3 regions of the Streptomyces sp. NPDC002446 genome follow, and region 3 is predicted to be linked to each of the others. Evidence: riboswitches for the same ligand, from Rfam matches in the RefSeq annotation. Region 3 holds a riboswitch; each other region holds the start of a gene.
The links. A riboswitch is a leader RNA that binds a small molecule or an ion and turns the genes downstream of it on or off. The one in region 3 is predicted to bind cobalamin.
Positions count from the first base shown of each region.

Region 1: it holds a riboswitch for cobalamin, as region 3 does, so the genes downstream of both, ACWD6P_RS19080 (prenyltransferase/squalene oxidase repeat-containing protein) here and ACWD6P_RS29220 (cobalamin biosynthesis protein) in region 3, are expected to answer to the same signal.
Region 2: it holds a riboswitch for cobalamin, as region 3 does, so the genes downstream of both, ACWD6P_RS23880 (ribonucleoside-diphosphate reductase subunit alpha) here and ACWD6P_RS29220 (cobalamin biosynthesis protein) in region 3, are expected to answer to the same signal.

Region 1 is NZ_JBSFYC010000031.1:10,376-16,724, forward strand. It holds gene ACWD6P_RS19070 (energy-coupling factor transporter transmembrane component T) at 1-1,178, opposite strand, end outside; gene ACWD6P_RS19075 (SCO2322 family protein) at 1,151-1,888, opposite strand; gene ACWD6P_RS19080 (prenyltransferase/squalene oxidase repeat-containing protein) at 1,933-3,240, opposite strand; cobalamin riboswitch at 3,408-3,555, opposite strand; gene ACWD6P_RS19085 (MBL fold metallo-hydrolase) at 3,645-4,760, opposite strand; gene ACWD6P_RS19090 (aldehyde dehydrogenase) at 5,108-6,349, shown strand, end outside.
Region 2 is NZ_JBSFYC010000045.1:6,142-12,490, forward strand. It holds gene ACWD6P_RS23855 (GntR family transcriptional regulator) at 1-44, shown strand, start outside; gene ACWD6P_RS23860 (DUF3311 domain-containing protein) at 357-617, shown strand; gene mctP (monocarboxylate uptake permease MctP) at 626-2,302, shown strand; gene ACWD6P_RS23870 (Uma2 family endonuclease) at 2,312-2,935, opposite strand; gene ACWD6P_RS23875 (GNAT family N-acetyltransferase) at 3,041-3,544, shown strand; cobalamin riboswitch at 3,671-3,821, shown strand; gene ACWD6P_RS23880 (ribonucleoside-diphosphate reductase subunit alpha) at 3,983-6,349, shown strand, end outside.
Region 3 is NZ_JBSFYC010000066.1:29,185-35,533, reverse strand. It holds gene ACWD6P_RS29230 (caspase family protein) at 1-531, opposite strand, end outside; gene ACWD6P_RS29225 (hypothetical protein) at 537-977, opposite strand; cobalamin riboswitch at 1,182-1,331, shown strand; gene ACWD6P_RS29220 (cobalamin biosynthesis protein) at 1,461-2,423, shown strand; gene ACWD6P_RS29215 (cobyric acid synthase) at 2,420-3,961, shown strand; gene ACWD6P_RS29210 (putative cobaltochelatase) at 4,011-6,143, shown strand; gene cobO (cob(I)yrinic acid a,c-diamide adenosyltransferase) at 6,143-6,349, shown strand, end outside.

The DNA of each region.
Region 1 (6,349 bases), on a different contig from region 3:
TGGGCGTCGCCATGACGGCCACCCCGCTCGGCGCCCCGCGGCCCGGCCCGGCGCCGTGCCCCCTCCGACGCCCGTGCCGCCGGCACCGGTGCCACCAGCGCCGGGAGCAGCCCCACCAGCACGGACGCCGCCGGCCAGAGCGGAAGTACGGGAGCCGTGAGAGGGACGGCCGGTGGGTGGAGGGCGGCCGTGGCGTAGGTGTTCGCGCAGATCATCAGGGCGGCCACGGCGATGCCGGAGCCTGCGACGAGCCAGGCCCGCAGGCCCCAGCGTTCGGGCCGGTAGCGGGTGCGCAGGGACCGGCGCCCGCCGAGCCACAGTCCGGCCAGGGCCGCGGCCAGCCCGGCGAGGAGCAGCGGCAGCCCGTAGCCGGCCCCGGTGTCGCCGAGCAGGCCGTAGGTGCCGGCGCAGATGCCGAGCAGACCGCCGAGGGTGAGGGCGGAGGTGGTGTGCCGTACGGCGCGCGGTACGCGCGCGCTGCGGCCGTAGCCGCGGGCGTCCATGGCCGAGGCCAGTGCCACCGAGCGCTCCAGCGCGCCCTCCAGCACCGGCAGGCCGACCTGGAGCAGTGCCTTGACGCCGCGGTCGGGCCGGCCGCGCAGCCGTCGGGCGGCGCGCAGCCGCTGGACGTCGGCGACCAGGTTCGGTGCGAAGGTCATGGCGACGACGACCGCCACGCCCGCCTCGTACAGCGCACCGGGCAGCGACTTCAGCAGCCGCGACGGGTTGGCCAGCGCGTTGGCGGCGCCGATGCAGATGAGGAGGGTGGCCAGCTTCAGCCCGTCGTAGAGCGCGAAGACCATGCCCTCCGCCGTGACCCGGCCGCCGATGCGGACGCCCTTCGCCCAGTCGGGCAGCGGTACTTCGGGCAGTGTCACCAGGGTGTGCGTCCCCGGGATGGGCGAGCCGAGCACGAAGGCGAAGACCAGCCGGATGGCGATCACGACCAGGCCGAGCCTGACGAACGCGCCGTGCGAGCGGGCCCAGGGCGCGTCCGTACGGCGTGCCGCGACGACATAGCCGGCCACTCCCACCAGCAGCCCGAGCAGCAACGGGTTGGTGGTACGGGAGGCCGCGGTGGCCAGGCCGAGCGCCCACAGCCACCAGGCGCCGGCGTGCAGCGCGGTGGTACGGGTCGCCTGCGGGGCGCTCATCCGCGCCGGCGGCGGGCCTGCCATACGGCCGCCGCGCCCAGTACGACGACGGCGCCGCCACCGACGAGCAGCCCGGCGGACGGCCCGCCGTCACCGGAGCCCGCGCTGCCCCCGTCGGCACCCCGCTCGCCGTTCCCTGCCGCGCCCGAAGCCGACGAGCCGGCGGAACCGGCGCCCTTCGACGCGTCCGCCCCCTTCGACCCGTCCTGCTCGCCCGACCCCTCCGAGCCGCTGAGCTGGTCCGCGCACCCCGACTTCGGGTATCCGGCGATGGCGCACAGCAGCGCGTTGGAGTCATAGCGCAGCGGCCGGGCGACCGCGGCCAGCGCCTCGCCCGCCGAGGCGTCCTCGGACACCTGGGCGCACTCCGTGCGGGCCTTCGGCGGCCGATCGCCGCGGGGCGCTTCGGCGGCGGTGCCGAAGTCGATGACGATGCCGATCCGCTTGCGGCCCTCCTTGGCGGGCGTATCGCGGCAGATCGCGTCGAAGTCGGCGGCCGCGCGCGGCTTGCCGGCCGCGGCGGAGTCGGCGCTGACGGTGAAGCGGAACCCCTCGACCGCGCCGTCCGCGGGCCGCGCGGTGCCCGGCCCCTGGGTGGCGTACGCCCAGGAGCCGCCGCTCTTGCCGTCCCAGAAGGACCAGTAGCGGTACTCCTGCGCCTGGGCCGGCCCGGCGGTCAGCCCGGTGACCGTGCCGGCCAGCAGCAGCGTGCCGGCGACCCTGCCCCACCGCATGAGTCGGCTACGCCGCATCAGCCGAATCCGCCGCATGCGCCCCATCAGAGCTCGTTCTTCTTCTTACGGCCGCTCAGCAGGAAGCCGATGCCGGCGCCGACGGCCAGCCCGACGCCGATGACCCACCACACGCTGATGCCGCCGTCGGTCTCCTCGGCGTCCTTGGTGTGCTCCGCCGACGGCTTCGCGGTACCGGCCGGCTTGGGCCCCGTCTTGTTCAGCGCGGCCACCAGGTCGGTGCCCCCGAAGGAGCGCGGGTCGGTGCCGGTGGCGTGCGCGGCGAGCACCAGCTGGGCGTAGGCGGCGGGGCCGCTCTGCTCGGCCCAGTCCGCCGCGTTCTTCTCCAGCCACTGCAGCGGCTTGTGGGCCGCGGCGCCGTGCGCCCCGGCCGCCAGCGCCACCACGGCATCGGCGGTGTTTCCGACATCGGGCTGCTTCTCCTGGCCCGGCATCGCGGAGAGCAGATGCTGCCCGTTCGCCTCCAGCTGGGCGACGAGGTAGGCGGCGCCGCCGTCCGCGGCCTGCTGCGGCTCGGCGGCCTTCGGCTGCTTGCTGTCCTTGCAGGTCAGCGGCTTGACGGGGGTGTCCGCACCCTTGTCGGCCGGCGCCACGACAAAGCCCTTGCCCAGTGCGCCGGTCACGGCGGCCGCGGTGGCGTCCGCGTTCGGCGCCGCGCCCTTGAGCTGGAAGGTGAACGCACCGCGCTCGCCCTCCTTCGGGGCGCAGCCCAGCTGGAAGGTGAGCAGCGCCTCGTAGGGGGTCTTGCCGCCCTTCTTCGAGGTGACCGACTCCGGCTTCTCACCGGCCGCCGTGAGCGCGCCGATGACGACGGAGGTGGAGTTGGCGTCGCTGGCCGAGCCGGCCATCGAGCTCCAGCCACCGTCCTCGTTCTGCACCGACTTCAGCCAGCTCACGGCCTTCTTGACGGTCTCGCCGTGCCCGCCGAGCGCGGCCAGCGCCTGTACGGCGGCGGCCGTCTGGTTGGTGTCCCGCATCGCCTTGGCATCGCAGGGCTTGGCCGGCTCGGCGCGGAAGGCGGTGAACGAGCCGTCCGCACACTGCTGGCCGACCAGCCAGTCCACGGCCGAGGCCGCCGGCCGTACACCGACCGTGTCCTGCGCCAGCAGCGCGAGCGACTGCCGCCACACACCGTCGTACTGCGGGTCCTTGGTGCCGTAGAGCCCGTCGGGCAGCTTCTTGGGGGACGCCGACGGGCCGGCCGCGGGGGTCGCGAACGCGGCCGGGGCCGCGGCCGCGCCCAGCACCGCCGCGGCCGCCAGCGCCATGGCGGCGCGGCGCGCCACCAAGGCGACGGAGTGCGTCGAAGGGGCCTGGGGAGCCATGGGGGCCATCGGGTCGGTGCCTCTCGGGTCGGGTCGCGGCGGTGGTACGCAGCCGCGCTCGGCCGACCGCCGGACGCCGATCCTGCGATCGGGCGCGGTGGCACCGGGCTCAGCTCCGTATACCTCGACGGTGCCGCGCACCGGCCGTCCGCAGCGGCGGCGGTTCCGGTGGCGGGAGCCTTGGTCGTGCCCCACCGGGTGCTCCGGCTCGTACGGCCGTCGGCGTGCTGCCTGGACGGCCGTCCTCACGGTTGCGGGTCAGCGCCGGATTTCCACCGGCTTCCCCCGATCGGGTACGGATGAAGTTGTCCCGGACACCTTAACCGGCGCCCGGCCCGGGCTCGCCCGCGCGTACGGACGGGGGAGGCGGCAGGCGCCCTGCGCGGCCCGTGTGCCGCGCGCCCCCCGGCGCGTCACACCGCCTGGTAGGCCGCCGGGTCGGAGCCCGGTACCCGCTCCGCAACCCCCCGCTTCACCAGGTGGCGCAGATGCGCCTCGGCCTCCGAGAGGGCGATGTTCCGGGAGGCGTAGGGGATCCGTTCCCAGGGGCGGTTCCACTCCATGGCCACGGCGAGCTGCCAGGGGGTGAGCGGTTCGCGGAGCAGTGCTCTCAGTCCGGAGAGCCGCTCTTCGTGGTGAGCGATGAGCTCGCGTACGCGTGCGCCCGCGTCGCTGAAGGCGTGCTGGTGGGCGGGGAGCACCTCGGCGGGGGCGAGCCGGCCGATGCGTTCGAGGGAGGCGAGGTAGTCGCCCAGGGGGTCGGTCTCCGTGGCGTCGTCCGGGTCCTCGTACAGGCCGATGTGCGGGGTGATGCCGGGCAGGAGGTGGTCGCCGGAGAAGAGCCGCCCGAAGCCGCGAGCCCGCCCGCCCGGCCGCCCCTCCTCCGCCGGACGGTTCTCGCCCGCCGGCCGCTCCTCCTCCGCCGGACGGCGACCCGCTCCCGGATGCCTCTCCTCCAGGTGGAGGCACACATGCCCCGGCGTGTGCCCCGGCGTCCAGATGGCGCGCAGCCGGCGCCCCGGCAGGTCGATCAGCTCACCGGGGTCGATCCCACGGTCCGGCAGCGCGGCCCGTTGGCCGGGCACTCCGCGGCCGCCCCCGTTGGCGCGCGCCTCCCGGAGCGGCGCCAGATGGTCCTCCGGTGCGCCCGCCGCCGTCAGCTTGGCGATCAGATAGTCGAGCCACTGGCCCCGCTCGGCCTCGCGGGTGCGCCGGACCACGGCGGTGTCCGCCGCGTGCATCGCGACCCAGGCGCCGGAGGCCTCCCGAACCGCGGCGGAGAGGCCGTGGTGGTCGGGGTGATGGTGGGTGATCACGACGCCGTGGAGGTCGGTGACGGCGAAGCCGCAGGCGGCGACCCCGGCGACCAGGGTGTCCCAGGAGTCCGGGTCGTCCCAGCCGGTGTCGATGAGCACCGGTCCGCGGTCGGTCTCCAGGAGGTGGACGAGGGTGTGGCCGAGCGGGTTGTCCGGGATGGGGACGGCGATGCTCCACACTCCGCCCCGGTGGTCGGTCACCTGCGTGGTCATCCCGGTCCCCTCTCGGTGCGGCCAACACCCGGCGCCTCTCGGCGCGGCAGACCCGGCGCCTCCCGCCTCCCCTCACTATAACTAGAACTCGTTTCAAAGAGCCCTGAAGTCGCCTGCGCCGAACCGTTGTTGGGATTCCGTCCGCGCCGTGGACTCCTCCAGGTGGAACTGGTATCAGTTCCTGATGCGATGGCTCACCTGACGCAGCATCAGCACGCCGCGGCACCGGCACCCCGCACCCGCACCCGCACCGGCACCCCGCACCAGTACTCGGCATCAGAACCCCGCGTCAGGCGTCAGCGCGTACGTACCTCGGACAGGCGGCCCACCCGCAGGAGGCGGCAGCGATGAGCGACCTCGTCGAGCACGGAAAGCTCTACATAGGCGGAGAGTTGGTCGATCCGGCCGGCCGGGACACGATCGAGGTCATCTCGCCGCACACCGAACGGGTCATCGGCCGGGTCCCGCGCGCCTCGCGGGCCGATGTGGACCGCGCGGTGGCCGCGGCCCGTACGTCCTTCGAGTCCGGCGTGTGGGCGAACGCCCCGCTGGCGGACCGGATCGCGGTGGTGACCCGTATCAAGGACGCCTTCGCCGCGCGCAGCGAGGAGATCGCCCGGGTCATCAGCTCCGAGAACGGCACCCCCTACACCTCGGGCGTCATGGTGCAGTCGCTGGCCTCGGTGCTGGCGTGGGACGCGGCGCTGACCGTGGCCCGCGGTCTCGGAGCGGCCGGGGGCCGTCCCGCGGAAGACGGCAGCCCCTTCGAGGAGCGGCGGGCCGGTGTGCTGGGGCCGATCCTCGTACGGCGGGAGCCGGTCGGGGTGGTCGCGGCCGTGGTGCCGTGGAACGTCCCGCAGTTCACCGCCGCCGCCAAGCTCGCGCCGGCCCTGCTGGCGGGCTGCTCGGCGGTGCTGAAGGTGTCGCCGGAGACGCCCCTGGACGCGTATCTCCTCGCCGAGATCGCGACCGAGGCCGGGCTGCCGGAGGGTGTGCTGTCGATCCTGCCGGCGGACCGCGAGGTCAGTGAGTACCTGGTCGGGCACCCGGGCGTGGACAAGGTGTCGTTCACCGGCTCCGTGGCGGCGGGCAGGCGCGTCATGGAGGTCGCGGCCCGCAACCTCAGCCGCGTCACCCTGGAGCTGGGCGGCAAGTCCGCGGCGGTGATCCTGCCGGACGCGGATCTGGACGCGGCGGTGGCCGGCATCGTGCCGTTCGCCTGGATGATCAACGGTCAGGCCTGTGTGGCCCAGACCCGGATCCTCGCACCGCGCAGCCACTACGACGAGATCGCCGAACGGTTCACCGCGGCGGCGTCCTCGCTCACCGTCGGCGACCCGCTGGATCCGGCCACCGAAGTGGGCCCGCTGGTCGCCCGCCGCCAGCAGCAGCGCTCGCTGGACTACATCGCGCTCGGCCAGCAGGAAGGCGCCAAGGTCCTCACCGGCGGCGGCCGGCCCAGGGACCGGGCCACGGGCTGGTATGTCGAGCCGACCCTCTTCGGCGAGGTCGCCAACTCCATGCGGATCGCCCGCGAGGAGATCTTCGGCCCGGTCATCTGTCTGCTCCCGTACGACGACGAGGAGCAG
Region 2 (6,349 bases), on a different contig from region 3:
GCTACAAGTTCGTGGCCAGGCTGCAGCGTCCCGCGGCGGACTGACGGGGGCCGGCCCGGACGCGGCTGGGGGTCCGGGGGTTACCCCCCGGGAAGACACAGCGTGGCCAGGCTGCAGCGGCCCGCGGCGGACTGACGGGGGCCGGCCCGGACGCGGCTGGGGGTCCGGGGGTTATCCCCCGGGAAGACACAGCGTGGCCCGGCTGCAGCGTCCCGCGGAGTGAACTGCGGCCGCGGACCGCGGCGCCCGCTCGGATTTGTCATACCGATATGCGGACACCTAGTGACGCGCGCCACGGCCCTGCCATAGATTTCCAGCCCATCGCACAGGAGATCGCCACGGACGGAGCCACGCCGATGCCAGAGCCAGCCGAATCCCCCGCCAGCAGACAAGTCGTCACACCGACGCGTGTGGTGGCCGGACTGTGCCTGCTCGCTCCGTTCGTGGCGATGCTGTGGGTGAGTTCGTACGCCCGGATGGAGCCGACGCTCATCGGGATCCCGTTCTTCTACTGGTACCAGATGCTGTGGGTGCTCATCTCGACCGCGCTGACGACGGTCGCCTACAAGCTCGTGCAGCGTGAGCAGCGCGCCCGCAAGGGGGGTGCGGACCAGTGACGTACGCCATGACCGCACCGGGCACCTCTGCCCCGCTCGCCGCCTCCTCGACCCAGGGCGTCAACGGCGTGGCGCTCGCCGTCTTCGTCTTCTTCTTCCTCGCCGTGACGGTCATGGGGTTCCTGGCCGCCCGCTGGCGCAAGGCCGAGGAGTCCGCCAACCTCGACGAATGGGGCCTGGGCGGCCGCAGCTTCGGCACCTGGGTGACGTGGTTCCTGCTGGGCGGCGACCTCTACACCGCCTACACGTTCGTGGCCGTACCGGCGGCGATCTACGCGGCGGGCGCGGCCGGCTTCTTCGCCGTCCCGTACACGATCCTGGTCTACCCCCTCATCTTCACCTTCCTCCCGCGCCTGTGGTCGGTCTCGCACAAGCACGGGTACGTCACCACCTCCGACTTCGTCCGCGGCCGCTTCGGGTCCAGGGGCCTGTCGCTGGCCGTGGCGCTGACCGGCATCCTCGCGACGATGCCCTACATCGCGCTCCAACTGGTCGGTATCCAGGCCGTGCTGGACGTGATGGGCGTCGGCGGCGGCGAGCACACCAACTGGTTCGTCAAGGACCTGCCGCTGCTGATCGCCTTCGCGGTCCTGGCGGCCTACACCTACTCCTCCGGCCTGCGCGCCCCGGCCCTGATCGCCTTCGTCAAGGATGGCCTGATCTATCTGGTCATCGCCGTGGCGATCGTCTACATCCCGATCAAGCTGGGCGGATTCGAGGGAATCTTCGACGCGGCGGGCAAGGCGTTCGCCGAGCCCGGCGCCGTTCCCGGCCAGCCGCGCGGCGAGCTGACCAGCGGGCCCGCCAAGCAGTGGACGTACGCGACGCTGGCGCTCGGCTCGGCCCTGGCGCTCTTCATGTACCCGCACTCGATCACCGCCACGCTCTCCTCGCGCAGCCGCAACGTCATCCGCCGCAACACCACGATCCTGCCCCTCTACTCCCTGATGCTGGGCCTCCTGGCGCTGCTCGGCTTCATGGCGATCAAGGCCGGTACGGACATCCAGGGCAACCCGCAGCTGGCCATCCCCCAGCTGTTCGAGGACATGTTCCCGAGCTGGTTCTCCGGCGTCGCCTTCGCCGCGATCGGCATCGGCGCACTCGTCCCGGCGGCGATCATGTCCATCGCCGCGGCCAACCTCTTCACCCGCAACGTCTACAAGGACTTCCTCAAGCGGGACGCCACGCCCGAGCAGGAGCACAAGGTCGCCAAGCTCGTCTCCCTGCTGGTCAAGGTCGGCGCCCTGGTCTTCGTCCTCACCATGGACAAGACCGTCGCGATCAACTTCCAGCTGCTGGGCGGCATCTGGATCCTGCAGACCATGCCGTCCCTGGTGGGCGGCCTGTTCACCCGCTGGTTCCACCGCTGGGCGCTGCTGGCCGGCTGGGCGGTCGGCATGCTCTACGGCACGCTCGCGGCCTACGGCGTCGCCAGCCCGACCCAGAAGCACTTCGGCGGATCGTCCGCCGAGATCCCCGGCATCGGCGAGATCGGCTACATCGGCCTGACCGCCTTCGTCCTGAACGTCGTGGTGACGGTGGTGCTCACCTTCGCCCTGAAGGCCGCCAAGGCCCCTGAGGGCGTCGACGAGACCAGCCCCGCCGACTACACCGCGGACGCCGGCGACAAGGGCGTCTCGGCCGATCTGCCACCGGCTACGGCGGGGGCACCGGCGGGGCACTGAGGCGCCGGATCACGCTCGGCTGCGGGCCGCCGCATCCCTCCGGGGTGCGGCGGCCCAGTCTTTGAGCGGCTCCGTTTCCAGAGTGATGTCCACGGGGGCGGGCAGGTGAAGCGCCTTGCCGAACGCGACGGTGAGGACGTCCTCGTAGCGGGAGGCATCCGGCTCGCTGTGCAGCGTGAGCTGACGTTCTTCCCGCTCGATCAGCAGATACAGCGGGATGCCGGCCTCCGCATAGGCACGGGGCTTCTGCACCCGGGCACGGTGGTCGGCTCCGGGGTCGTACGAGGTGATCTCGACGACCATCAACGCCGGTTCAGGATCCACCCATTCCCCTTGGCCCACGAAAGCCCCGCTGTGCGCGAGCAGACCGTCCGGGCAGGCGCGTCCATCGCGGCCGGACTGCACCTTCAGGCCCTGGGAGGCCGAGAGCCAGAGTTCGGGCCGACGCCGCAGGAAGAGGCGGGTAAGCCACGCGATGATCCGTCCGTGGTTCCCGTCGGGTCCGGCTTTGCTGCTGACCATTTCCTCGATGAGCTCCAGCCTCGGACGCTCGTCCGCGCGAGCGAGTATCCGAGCGGCCTCTTCGAAGTACTCGGTGAGCGTGCGGTAGGGCCGGTCGGCGGAATCGGTCATGAGACCTTCTCCTTTCGCTGCCGAGCTGAGCTGGGGCGTGCTCCCGACGATAGCGAGGGCCACTGACACCCACCCCGCCATCAACCCACCCCCACACTGGACCCCATGGACATCACGATCAGGCCCGTGCGCCAGGCGGAGTTCGGTGTGGTCGGCGAGTTGCTGGTGGCGGTCTATCTGGCCGATGGGCTGCTGGTGGCCGGGGAGGGCGACACGTACGCGGCGAAGCTGCGGGAGGTGGCCGAGCGGGCGGAGCAGGCGGATGTGCTGGTGGCCGTGGAGGGGCCGGGCGAGCGGGTGGTGGGGACGGTCACCTTCAGCGCGTACGGGAGTCCGTACGCGGAGCTGGCGCGGCCCGGGGAGGGGGAGTTCCGGATGCTGGCGGTGGCGTCCGAGGGGCGCGGGCGGGGAGTCGGGGAGGCGTTGGTGGCGGCATGTCTGGAGCGGGCGCGGGTGCTCGGGCTGCACGGCATGGTGCTGTCCAGTCCGCGCCATGTGCGGCCCGCGCACCGGCTCTACCGGCGGCTGGGGTTCGAGCGCGCCGAGGAGCGGGACTGGGAGCCCGTACCGGGCGTCATGCTCTGGGCGTTCGCCCGGGAATTGGCCTGAAGGGCGCGCCGGGCCCGGCCCCGGAGCCGTTCCGGGCCCGGCCGCACCCCCTGGCGCTTCGCACACGTGTCGGAGTGGTATGAGGCGGCGACACAAGATGTGGGGGTGCGTACGGGGTGCGGCACAAGATGTATGCTCGTCCTCGCTGTCGCCGCAGGGGAATCCGGTGGGAATCCGGAACTGTCCCGCAACGGTGTAGGAGCGCGCCCAGTGGCCTGATGACGGCTCTGCCGCGCGCCCGTGAAGTCCGAGGACCTGCCGACGGTACGCCCGCACCGCCATCGGTGCGGACGTCGATACGTCCGGGCCCCGAGGGCTGGGCCGGTGGACGCCGCGCGGTGTGCCCGCGCACCCCATTCCGTCACGGGGTGCCGCATGCGCGCGTGCGCCCGTCGCGCCCCGCCCCTCCGGCCCCCGCCGAGTGAGGGAGAGCATCACGTGACCATCGCGCCAACGGAACCCGCGTCAGACGCCGAGGTCGTGCAGCCTGCGGTGACCACGCCTGCCGCCCCCGTCGGCGGGCCGGGCGAGGACGGGCAGGACGGTCCGGGCGTTGCGCTGCTGCGCACCCTGACCGCGCTGACCGAGGACCTGACCGCGACCGACCCCGGCAAGGTGGCCGCCGCCGCCCTGCGCGGCAGGTACGAGGGCGCAGGCGGGGCCGAACTGCGGTCGCTGGCCATCGACGCCGCGGCCGGCCTGATCGGTGACGAGCCGCAGTACTCCAAGCTCGCCGCGCGGCTGCTCACCCTCGCGATCTCGGAGGAGGCGGCCGAACAGGGGGCGGTCGCCTTCTCCGCCTCCATCGAGGTCGGCCACCGCGAGGGGCTGATCGCCGACGAGACCGCGGAGTTCGTACGGGCCCACGCCGCCCGGCTGGACGCGCTGGTCGACAAGGCGCTCGCCGACGGTGCCGACGACCGCTTCGGATACTTCGGGCTGCGCACCCTGCACTCGCGCTACCTGCTGCGGCACCCCACCACCCGTCAGGTCATCGAGACGCCCCAGCACTTCCTGCTGCGGGTGGCCTGCGGCCTGGCCGAGGACCACTCGGAGCGCGCCCTGGACGACGTCGCCGAGCTGTACCGCCTGACCAGCTCGCTGTCGTACCTCCCCTCCTCCCCCACCCTCTTCAACTCCGGCACCCGCCACCCGCAGATGTCGTCCTGCTATCTGCTGGACTCCCCGCTGGACGAGCTGGACTCGATCTACGACCGGTACCACCAGGTGGCCCGGCTGTCCAAGCACGCCGGCGGCATCGGCCTGTCGTACTCCCGCATCCGCGCCCGCGGTTCGCTGATCCGCGGCACCAACGGGCACTCCAACGGCATCGTGCCGTTCCTGCGCACCCTGGACGCCTCGGTCGCGGCCGTGAACCAGGGCGGCCGGCGCAAGGGCGCCGCCTGTGTCTACCTGGAGACCTGGCATGCGGACATCGAGGAGTTCCTGGAGCTGCGCGACAACACCGGTGAGGAGGCCCGCCGCACCCACAACCTGAACATCGCGCACTGGATCCCGGACGAGTTCATGCGCCGGGTGGAGGCGGACGCCGACTGGTCGCTGTTCTCCCCCTCGGACGTCCCGGAGCTGGTGGACCTGTGGGGCGACGAGTTCGACGCCGCGTACCGCAAGGCCGAGGCGGACGGCCGGGCGCTCAAGCAGATCCCGGCCCGGGTGCTGTACTCCCGGATGATGCGCACCCTGGCGCAGACCGGCAACGGCTGGATGACGTTCAAGGACGCCGCCAACCGCACCGCCAACCAGACCGCCGAGCCCGGCAAGGTCGTGCACTCCTCCAACCTGTGCACCGAGATCCTGGAGGTGACCGACGACGGGGAGACCGCGGTCTGCAACCTGGGGTCGGTCAACCTCGCCGCGCACCTGGGTGCGGACGGCACGATGGACTGGGAGCGGCTGGACGCCACGGTCCGTACCGCCGTCACCTTCCTCGACCGCGTCGTGGACATCAACTTCTACCCGACCGAGCAGGCCGGGGCCTCCAACTCCCGCTGGCGCCCGGTCGGTCTGGGCCTGATGGGCCTGCAGGACGTCTTCTTCCGGCTGCGGCTGCCCTTCGACTCGCCCGAGGCGCGGGAGCTGTCGACCCGGATCTCCGAGCGGATCATGCTCGCCGCGTACGAGGCGTCCGCCGACCTCGCCGAGCGGCACGGCCCGCACCCGGCCTGGTCCGCGACCCGCACCGCCCGCGGTGTGCTGCACCCGGACCACTACCCGAACGCCGAGCCCCGCTGGGCGGACCGCTGGGCGGCGCTGCGCACCCGTATCGCCACGACCGGAATGCGCAACTCGCTCCTGCTGGCCATCGCGCCGACCGCGACCATCGCCTCGATCGCGGGCGTGTACGAGTGCATCGAGCCGCAGGTCTCCAACCTCTTCAAGCGCGAGACCCTGTCGGGCGAGTTCCTGCAGGTCAACGCGTATCTGATCGAGGAGCTCAAGGCGCTTGGGCTGTGGGACGCACGGACCCGTGACGCGCTGCGCGAGGCGAACGGCTCGGTGCAGGACGTCAGCTGGATCCCCGAGGAGGTCCGGGCGCTGTACCGCACCGCCTGGGAGATCCCGCAGCGTGCGCTGATCGACATGGCCGCGGCCCGTACGCCCTACCTCGACCAGAGCCAGTCGCTGAACCTCTTCATGGCGTCGCCGACCATCGGCAAGCTCAGCTCGATGTACGCCTACGCCTGGAAGCGCGGCATCAAGACGACGTACTACCTGCGCTCCCGCCCGGCGACCCGGATCGCCCAGTCGGCCCGCGGCACCGCGGCCGCCGCTCCCGTACCCGTC
Region 3 (6,349 bases):
GGTGAAGAGGGTGCCGCCGGCCGGCTCCTCGCCGCTGAAGATGCGGCGGTTGGGCTGGGCGGCCATCAGCAGCGACACGGGTTTGCGCAGGGAGTGGAAGGCCCCGTCGGCGTTGCCGGCGTAGCAGCACTCCAGGACGATCACGATGCGCTCGGCCCGCGCGTGGTCCAGGCAGGAGAGCACCGCGTCCTGCCAGGAGACGGTGGTGTGGCTCTGCCGGGGCACCGAGGCGCCGACCATCAGCTGCAGATCGCCGCCGTCGCTGCCGACCCGGCCGTGGCCGGAGAAGTGCACCAGCAGCAGACCGCGCGCCTCGTCGGCGGCGGTCTTGAGCGCCTGCGCCACCTCCCACGGCTCCACGGGGCGGCAGACGGTGACCTCGTCGGCGGTGAACAGATCGGTGCCGGTCAGCGCGCGCCGGAGCTCGGGGGCGTTGTCCTCCACCGCCGGCAGACCGCTCAGCGCCGCATAGTCGTGGACACCGATGAGCACCGCGCGGTTGATCTTTCCCCGCGCGTCGTATTCGACCATCCGGGTCAGCCCTCGCCGGTGCTGCCGCCCTCATGCGCCGGGCTGCCGGGATCCGGGCGTTCGGTGTCGCCGACCGCGTGCAGCTCGCCGCCCGTGCCGACGTCGACGGCGGGCACCTCGCCCTCGGCCCGCTCCTCCTTGCGGCGCCGCAGCCACTCCCGCAGGGCGATGCCGAGGCCCTTGGCGGCCTCGGCGGCGACCGCACCCACGATCACCAGGATCAGGTCGTCCACGCCCACGGCCATGTCGGCCGGGCCGGGTGCGGCGGCCGGGTCCGTGCCGTCCGCCTCGTGCGCGGGCCGCGGCCGCTGCTCCCACGCGTGTTCCCGACGGGTCAGCCAGGGTTCGCGCTCCAGCCACGCGCGGAGGTCGTCGATGTCCTGCTGCGGATTGTTCGTCCCCGTGATCCTGATGCGGATCTCGTGATGACCGGCGCTCTCCGGCATCCCCCAGCCCCCTTCCGGCGGCCCCTTCGCCGCCGTGCACCCGATAGTGACGTGGGATCAGGTGCGGGGGCAACCGTCTGTGACGCCGTTGCCACCCTGTGGCGTGTGCCACAGCCCCTGCCACGGGGCAGCGTCGCAGGTCAAGGGTGAGTTGACGGGCATTCGCGGGGCGTGGTGGACTGCCGGAGCCAATCGGCGACAGATGAGGAAGTCCGGTGAGAATCCGGCGCGGTCCCGCCACTGTCACCGGGGAGCGTTCCTCCAGCGAAGGCCACGGTCCGCCTCGTGTACGCCGCACCGCGTACACAGGACTGGAAGGCCGGAGGCCACGCCGATCCGGGAGCCAGGAGACTCTTGTCGCCGTCACGTCGAGCCAGGGCGCGGACCCTGAGTGAGGACATACCGCCATGCCCGGCCGCCGTTCGAGAGCCCCACTTCCCGCTGCCGCAGGGCCCCTTCGAGGCCTGACGGCGGGCTGACCCGATGCGCGGCGAACACGCGGGATATGCGTGCGGCGCGGTCCTCGGCTTCCTCGGCGATCTGATCGCGGCGGATCCGCGGCGCGGCCATCCGGTGGCCGCGTTCGGCCGGGCCGCGGGCGCCGTGGAACGCCGGCTGTGGCGCGACCACCGCGGGTACGGTGCGGCGCACGCCGTGCTGTGCGCGGGCGGTGCGGCCGCCGGTGCCGCGCTGGTCCAGCGCGCCGTGGGAGGCCACCGCGGCGCCCGGGTCGCGCTGACCGCGGCGACGGTCTGGGCCGTGCTGGGCGGCACCTCGCTGGGCCGCGAGGCACGGGCCGTCGGCGGTGCGCTCGCGGCGGCGGATCTGGACGTGGCGCGGGAGCGGCTGCCGCATCTGTGCGGTCGCGATCCCCAGGCGCTGGACGGCGGGCAGATGGCCCGCGCGGTGGTGGAGTCGGTCGCCGAGAACACCTCGGACGCGGTGGTGGGCGCCCTGGTGTGGGGCGCGTTGGGCGGTGTGCCCGGTCTCGTGGCGTTCCGCGCCGTCAACACCCTGGACGCGATGGTGGGTCACAAGTCGCCGCGCCACCGCCGCTTCGGCTGGGCCTCGGCCCGGCTCGACGACCTCGCCGGCTGGCCCGGCTCCCGGCTGACCGCCGCACTGACCGTGCTCGCCGGTCCCGACCGGCGCGGCGCGCTGCGGGCCTGGCGGGCGGACGGCGGTGCGCACCCGAGCCCCAACGCGGGCCCGGTGGAGGCGTCGTTCGCGGGTGCTCTGGGCGTACGGCTGGGCGGCACGCTGGCGTACGGCGGGCGGGTCGAGCACCGCCCGGTGCTCAACGGCGGGGCACGGCCGGTCGCGGTGGACGACATCGAGCGGGCGGTGCGGCTCTCGCGCCGGGTGAGTGTGCTGGCGCTGGCGACGACGGTGGCGGGGCGGCTGGCGGTGGGCGCGCTGCGGCGCGGGATCGGGAGGCAACGGTGAGCGGGCGGTTGGCGGGGTCCGGCGGGGGCGTCGGCGGTGGTCTGCTGGTGGCGGGTACGACGTCCGACGCCGGCAAGAGCGTGGTGACGGCGGGGATCTGCCGCTGGCTGGTCCGGCAGGGCGTCAAGGTGGCGCCGTTCAAGGCGCAGAACATGTCGCTGAACTCGTTCGTCACGCGCGAGGGCGCGGAGATCGGCCGGGCCCAGGCGATGCAGGCCGCCGCGGCGCGGATGGAGCCGACCGCGCTGATGAACCCCGTCCTGCTCAAGCCGGGCGGCGACCGCAGCAGTCAGGTGGTGCTGCTGGGCAAGCCGGTCGGTGAGCTCAGTGCCCGCGGCTACCACGCCGGGCGCCAGGAGCAGTTGCTGGGTACCGTCACCGACTGCCTGGCCGAGCTGCGGCGGACGCACGACGCGGTGATCTGCGAGGGCGCCGGCAGCCCCGCCGAGATCAATCTGCGGCGCACCGACATCGTGAACATGGGCATCGCCAGGGCAGCCCGGATCCCGGTCGTCGTGGTCGGGGACATCGACCGCGGCGGGGTGTTCGCCTCCTTCTTCGGCACCACCGCACTGCTGTCGAAGGAGGACCAGGCGCTGGTCGCGGGGTACCTCGTCAACAAGTTCCGGGGCGATGTGACGCTGCTGGAGCCGGGGCTGGAGATGCTGCGCGGCCTCACCGGCCGGCCGGCGCTGGGCGTCCTGCCGTTCGCGCACGGGCTCGGCATCGACGAGGAGGACGGCCTGCGGGTGTCGCTGCGCGGCGCGGTGCGCGAGAGCGTGGTGGCGCCCCCGCACGGCGCGGACGTGCTGCGGGTGGCGGTCTGCGCCGTACCGCTGATGTCGAACTTCACGGACGTGGACGCGCTGGCCGCCGAACCGGGCGTGGTGGTGCGGTTCGTGGACCGCGCCGAGGAGCTGGCCGACGCGGACCTGGTGGTGCTGCCGGGGACGCGGGGCACCGTACGGGCGCTGCAGTGGCTGCGCGAGCGGGGCCTTGCGGACGCGATCGCCCGGCGGGCCGCCGAGGGCCGCCCGGTGCTGGGCATCTGCGGCGGCTTCCAGATGCTCGGCGAGCGCATCGAGGACGAGGTCGAGTCGAAGGCGGGCACGGTCGACGGGCTGGGTCTGCTGCCGGTACGGGTGCGCTTCGCGGCGGACAAGACGCTCGCGCGGCCGGTCGGCGAGGCGCTCGGCGAGCCGGTGGAGGGGTACGAGATCCACCACGGCGTGGCCGAAGTGACTGGTGGCGAAGAGGAGTTCCTGGACGGCTGCCGCGTCGGCTCCGTATGGGGCACGCACTGGCACGGCTCGCTGGAGAGCGACGGCTTCCGCCGGGCGTTCCTGCGGCGGGTGGCGGCGGACGCGGGCCGCGCGTTCGTCCCCGCGCCGGACACCCGGTTCGCGGCGCTGCGCGAGGAGCAGCTGGACCGGCTGGGCGATCTGATCGAGGAGCACGCGGACACGGACGCGTTGTGGCGGCTGATCGAGAAGGGGGTGCCGGAGGGGCTGCCGTTCGTGCCTCCGGGGGCGCCATGAGGGGTACGCAAGGGACGGATCCGGCCGGCGACGTGGAGGATGACAAGGCATGACAACGGCGCACAACACGACCCCGCAGTACCCCTTCACCGCGGTCGTCGGAATGGACGATCTGCGCCTGGCGCTGCTGCTGAACGCGGTGAGCCCCGCGGTCGGCGGCGTGCTGGTGCGCGGCGAGAAGGGCACCGCCAAGTCCACCGCGGTCCGCGCGCTGTCGGCGCTGATGCCGTCCGTCGACGTGATCGGCGGCTGCCGCTTCGCCTGCGCGCCCGCGGCCCCCGACCCCGGGTGCCCCGACGGGCCGCACGGGCCGGGTGCCGCCGAGGAGCGCCCGACGCGGATGGTCGAGCTGCCCGTCGGCGCCTCCGAGGACCGCCTGGTCGGCGCGCTGGACATCGAGCGGGCGCTCTCGGAGGGCGTGAAGGCCTTCGAACCGGGGCTGCTTGCCGATGCCCACCGCGGCATCCTCTACGTGGACGAGGTCAATCTCCTCCACGACCACCTGGTGGACCTGCTGCTGGACGCCGCCGCCATGGGTTCCTCGTACGTCGAGCGCGAGGGGGTCTCCGTACGGCACGCGGCCCGGTTCCTGCTCGTCGGTACCATGAACCCCGAAGAGGGCGAGCTGCGGCCGCAGCTGCTGGACCGGTTCGGGCTCACGGTCGAGGTCGCGGCCTCCCGGGAGCCCGATCAGCGGGTCGAGGTCGTTCGGCGGCGGCTGGCGTACGACGCCGACCCGGCCGGCTTCGCGGCGCGCTGGGCGGCCGAGGAGGAGGGGCTGCGCGGGCGCATCGCCGCCGCGCGGGAGCTGCTGCCGAGCGTGGTGCTGGGGGACGCGGCGCTCCGTCAGATCGCCGCGACCTGCGCCGCGTTCGAGGTCGACGGGATGCGCGCGGACATCGTGATGGCGCGCACCGCCACCGCGCTGGCCGCGTGGGCGGGACGTACGGACGTCCTGGAGGAGGACGTCCGGCAGGCGGCGCTGCTGGCGCTGCCGCACCGCCGTCGCCGCAACCCCTTCGACGCCCCCGGCCTGGACGAGGACAAACTCGACCAGACGCTGGAGGAGTTCGGCGGGGCGGACGAGGGCGAGGACGAGCCGGATCCGGACGGTCCGGACGGCGGCCCCGACGGGGGCGGCCCCGGTGGCGGGCTCCCGCCGCAGGAGGGCGGGCCGCAGGAGCCGCCGGGTCCCGAACTGCCGCACCAGCAGGAGCGGGAGGCCCCCCGGGCACCCGAGGCTCCTCAGGCACCCGAACGGGACGGCGCCTCCGAACGGGCCGAGCAGGCCGAGGGCGAGCCCCGGCCCCAGGGCGGCGTGGCCGGTGAGCAGCCGGCGGTCGGGGCCGCCGAGCCGTTCCGGACCCGGCGGCTGGACGTGCCGGGGCTGGGCGAGGGCGCCGACGGCCGCCGCTCCCGGGCCCGTACCGCCCATGGCCGTACGACCGGTGCCCGCCGCCCGCGCGGTGCCCTGGGCAAGCTGCACCTTGCCGCGACCGTGCAGGCCGCGGCCCCGCACCAGAGGGCGCGCGGGCGGCGGGGCGCCGGGCTGGTCGTGCGCAGGGACGATCTGCGCGAGGCGGTGCGCGAGGGCCGCGAGGGCAACCTCGTGCTGTTCGTCGTGGACGCGTCCGGTTCGATGGCCGCGCGCAAGCGGATGAGCGCGGTCAAGGGCGCGGTGCTCTCGCTGCTGCTGGACGCCTATCAGCGGCGCGACAAGATCGGCATGATCAGCTTCCGGGGCACCGGTGCCGAGCTGGCGCTGCCTCCGACGTCGTCGGTCGAGGCGGGGGCGGCGCGGCTGGAGCAGCTGCCGACGGGCGGCCGGACGCCGCTGTCGGAGGGCCTGCTGCGGGCCCATGACGTGCTGCGGGTGGAGCGGATGCGGGACGCCTCGCGCCGCCCGCTGCTGGTGGTCGTCACCGACGGGCGGGCGACGGGCGGCCCCGAGCCCCTCGTGCGGGCCGCCCGCGCGGCCCGGCTGCTGGCCGCCGAGGGCACCGCCTCGGTGGTCGTGGACTGCGAGGCGGGCCCGGTGCGGCTGGGGCTGGCGGGCGAGCTGGCCCGGGAGCTGCAGGGCACCGCCGTCACCCTCGACGAGCTGCGCGCCGACAACGTCTCGGCGCTCGTACGGACCGTGCAGGGCAACAGGACCGCTCACCGCAACAGGAAGGCCGCGTAATGCCGCAGGGACAGCCGTCCGTCGTACCGAACGACGGACTCACCACCCGCCAGCGCCGCAACCGCCCGCTGGTCTTCGTCCACACCGGCCAGGGCAAGGGCAAGTCCACCGCCGCCTTCGGGCTGGCGCTGCGCGCCTGGAACCAGGGCTGGCCGGTCGGGGTGTTCCAGTTCGTGAAGTCGGCGAAGTGGAAGGTCGGCGAGGAG